One region of the Caldalkalibacillus uzonensis genome, then DNA from elsewhere that is predicted to be linked to it. Evidence: predicted binding sites of a transcription regulator. Region 1 holds the regulator's gene; the other holds the start of a gene.
The links. The regulator NrdR, encoded in region 1, represses ribonucleotide reductase genes. The targets are predictions, from matches to a motif close to AACACNATATATNGTGTT.

Region 1 (2,209 bases):
CACCTAGCACGGGATTGTGGGACAATTCCACCGTCAAATCATAAAACAGCTGCACTTCACGTAAAGGCTTTAAAGCGTCACTCATGGTACGTAACCCTAAAAAGAGCATGCCAAAACCAAAGATCACTTGTCCAATGTACTGATACACTTTTTTCTTCAGGAAAAAAAGAAAAAAGGCCCCTGCAGCAATAATAGGCAGAGCATAGTTTTCGATTTTGATCCCTACAATAAAGGCTGTCATCGTTGTGCCAATGTTGGCCCCCATAATCACTCCGATCGCTTGTCTAAGCGTCATCAGCCCGGCATTGACCAGCCCGATGGCCATCACGGTGGTTCCAGTTGATGTGGCTAAAAGGATCGTCACCACAATGCCAACCAAGACCCCTTTGACCGGATTTGAGGTATATTTTTCTAGTAACTTGCGCATTTTGCTGCCTGCCGTTTTTTGCAGGCCGTCCGACATAAATTTGATGCCAAATAAAAACAGCCCTAAGCCCCCGATAAAATGAAACAGAATGTACTGCCATTCCATGTGATGTGTGCGCCCCCTTATCTGTTCGACAAAAAATTGCACATTCGACATCATTATAGCCAATCTGTATATGAATGGGAACCCACTTTTCTCTTACTTGACGGATAGGGGAGAATAAGCCACACTAAAGGTAACAATAAAGTGGAGATGATAGGGATGCGCTGTCCATACTGCTCTCATCTGGGAACCCGGGTCCTAGACTCACGACCTTCCAATGAACACCGTTCCATTCGGCGCAGACGGGAATGTGAACAGTGCCAGCGCCGCTTTACCACCTTTGAAATAGTCGAAGAAAGTCCCATTATGGTGATCAAAAAGGATGGGACACGGGAAGAGTTTAGCAGGGAGAAAGTGCTGCGTGGGCTAATCAGAGCCTGCGAGAAACGTCATGTGTCAATGGAAACACTGGAGAATATGGTTAACGAGATAGAAACAGAGTTGCGTAACGGGGGAAAACAGGAATACCCCAGCAAAGAAATTGGTGAAAAAGTGATGGATAAGCTGTATCATGTGGATGAAGTGGCCTATGTCCGCTTCGCTTCCGTATATCGTCAGTTTAAAGATATTAATGTATTTGTCAAAGAGCTGACCGATCTGTTGCGTAAATCACGCTAAGCACATCAAGATGTTATGCTTAAGACGGAGTGGTAATATGACCACAACATGGAAATATGTGCGCCCCATGGACGGTTATAAGGTGAGGGTGACTGAACAGCCTGGTCTTTTTCAGCTAAAAATATTATATCAATTATATCAGCCGTTGATCGGGGCAGAATCATTGTCCCTTTATGTTACCTTGTTTAGTGAAACAGAAGGGGACCGCCACTATTCCAATGAGAAAAAACATCAGTGGCTGATGAAGGTGATGGCGCTTCCCCTGGACCGGATTTATTATGCCCGCTTGCGTCTGGAAGCGGTCGGCTTATTAAGAACCTACCGTTTACAAACAGGCGAAGGTGCGTTGTTTCACTATGAGCTGCATCCCCCGCTCTCAGCGGAACAATTTTTTGCGGACGATGTGCTCAGTATTTGGCTGTATAATCAGGTTGGACCGGTCCATTTTAAACAGCTGCGTGCCCGCTTTGCTCATTATTTGGGAGAAGCAGAGGAACCTGAGCAGGCAGAAGAGCTGACCAAGCCGTTCCATGAGGTCTTTACTTCTATCCATCCCTCTGAATTGACGACTCAGGCAGGGAGCCAAACCCAGCAAGATTTGCAGGAAGCGGCACAAGCTTATCCGCTTCCTAAGTACAGCGGGCGAAAGGGACAAGCCCTTCGCTTTGACGATTATGAACTGGACCTTGATTTGGTGAAAAGCTTTATGATGAAGGGGCTTGACCGGGATCAAATTTTCACACCGGAAAATGTCCAAGAGATCAAAAAGGTGGCTTTTTTTTATCAGCTGGATGAAAGGCGCCTGAGCCAACTGATCCAGGACAGCTTGACGATAGACGACTGTCTTGATGTGGCTGAGTTACGGCGTCAGGCTAAATGGCATTACCATGCCCAATACGGGAATCCGCCCCGGGTGCGCATGATCATCCCTGAAAACGGAGAGGAAGGGGAACCCAAAAGGAGAGCCAAAGAGCAGCAAGCAGGGAGCGGTGGTACAGCAGAAGAGGGGCGTATACTTTCGGACGAGGAGCGTCATTTACAGGTTTTGCAAACGATGAGTCC
Region 2 (2,209 bases), on a different contig from region 1:
ACGCCACCATCCGCCAGCTTTCTCTCCACATCTTCAATGATCTCCCGGCTGAACGGGGAATCCTCCGCTTCCCTGTGAATAGCCAGGATCTTTTCGTACATCTCCACTTCGGTCGGTTTAAGTGGGGTAAATTTTAATTTTTCTTTGGCTGTCTTTTTGATGCGCGGGTCTTCAGCCTTTTCGATAATAAAACGCAGCACACGCGGATTTTGCATTTTGGAGATAATAAATTCAATGATATCAGGATGCCAGTCGGCCAGCATAATCATTTGAGCTCCCCGGCGGCTTCCTCCCTGCTCCACCAGGTGAGTCAGTTTAGCAATATCATCCAGCCAGGATACAGAGCCGCTTGATTTGCCGTTCACACCTTTACATAAAGCCCCTCTCGGGCGCAAAGTGGAGCCGTTTGTGCCCACTCCGCCGCCGCGGCTCATGATTTCCATCACTTTTTTGCGGTGTTCAGCGATGCCTCCGCGGGAATCATGCGGGAAAGGCATCACATAACAATTGAAGAATGTGACGTCAATATCCGCCCCTGCACCGTACAGGACACGGCCGGCCGGAACAAAATTCATATTGACCAGTTCCTCGTAAAAATCATGAAAAGCTTTCTTTTGTTGTCCCGGATCCGTCTCAACAGCCGACAGTCCCGTAGCGACGCGCTTGGCAATTTGTTCATAAAAAATTTCCAGCGGCTTTTCCACCACATCAAGGGAGACCTCAATAATGCCGGTTTCCATTTCTTGCGGGTCTTCCAGCACACCGCGGAACGATTCATCCACGCAAACTTTGGCCACCCCCCGGCTCCGGTCAAAATCCAGAACAAAACCATAGCCCCGAGCCGGAAATTTAGGATCCTCCTTTACTGTTAAAACAACAAAATCACCTTTTTTCAACGTACGCTTTTCGATGTCTTTAAAAGCATAGCGGTCCAGCATCACCAGCCTGGAGACCCCTTTTAAGGTGCGGTGCATGTCTGGCGTAATGGGGTGAACCTGTGGGAATTGCTTGATATCCTCGTTCAGACGGGCTGTATTGATTTGCATATCTTCCCCTTGTGCTGATGTGATCAGCATGGTACTCATGAACAAGCCTCCTTTAAATTAAGCAGATAAGAATAAATCAGGTGATTGTAGCATATGATTAGTAAATTATGTACAAATTCATGTTGTGTCTTCTACATTATCATAGTTTAGAACGAAACACAATATATTGTGTGTTATTTTTTTAGAAATACAACATGTTGTTGTATGGATCATATTTTGATTCATTCGTCCACTCTTCAAATCGTTCATTTTTAACGGTTAGCATGCTCATTAATCGGCCAAGCTCCCTCATGCTTCATTTTTTGCATCATTTTAAGCCTTGCATTTTTTATCTTTTTAAGATAGGACATTGCCGGTTTTCAATTTTTATTCTTTTGTGTAAAATAGATGATATCGATAGGAGGGGTAACAAGTGAGCGAAACCGATATTGTTTTGTTAAATCAATCCTATGTCTCCCGCCAAGACGCCAAAGTGGATATTGAAGACCGAGGCTACCAGTTTGGCGATGGGATCTATGAGGTGATCCGGGTTTATGGGGGACAAGTATTTTTGATGGATCAGCATCTGGAGCGTTTGAAACGAAGCGCAGCTGAGATTCAATTAAAGCTTTCTTTATCTTTGCCGGAACTAAGACAGCGCCTGCTTGATCTGGTTGAGCGCACAGACCTGGCTGAAGGAATGATCTATGTCCAGTTGACCAGAGGAGTGGCACCGCGCTATCACGGGTTTCCCACTCCGGAGGTTGAAGCCCAATTGGTGGCCTACACCAAGCGTATGGAACGGCCGCTCAAACAGCAGCATGAGGGCGTCAAGGCCGCCCTGGTGGATGACATCCGCTGGCTGCGCTGTGACATTAAAACGGTTAATTTGCTGCCAAATGTGCTGGCTAAACAAAAAGCCACGGAGAATGGGGCGTTTGAAGCCATCCAGCACCGGAACGGAACTGTGACCGAAGGAAGTTCATCCAATGTGTTTATGGTTAAACAGGGTGTGTTATATACCCACCCAGCAACCAACCTGATCTTAAATGGGATTACCCGCCAATACATCATTGATTTGTGCACCAAACTCAATTTTACTCTACACGAACAAACGTTCTCTGTCAATGATTTGTTACAAGCAGATGAGGTATTTATTACCAGTACCACAAGTGAGATTATCC

Region 2: J2S00_RS02240 (vitamin B12-dependent ribonucleotide reductase) is a predicted target of NrdR. The motif match lies at 1,202-1,219, and genes of this name have one in related genera.

Annotation. Positions count from the first base shown of each region.
Region 1 is NZ_JAUSUQ010000002.1:35,960-38,168, reverse strand. It holds gene J2S00_RS03060 (Na/Pi cotransporter family protein) at 1-532, opposite strand, end outside; gene nrdR (transcriptional regulator NrdR) at 689-1,147, shown strand; gene J2S00_RS03050 (replication initiation and membrane attachment family protein) at 1,185-2,209, shown strand, end outside.
Region 2 is NZ_JAUSUQ010000001.1:441,222-443,430, forward strand. It holds gene J2S00_RS02240 (vitamin B12-dependent ribonucleotide reductase) at 1-1,070, opposite strand, end outside; gene dat (D-amino-acid transaminase) at 1,459-2,209, shown strand, end outside.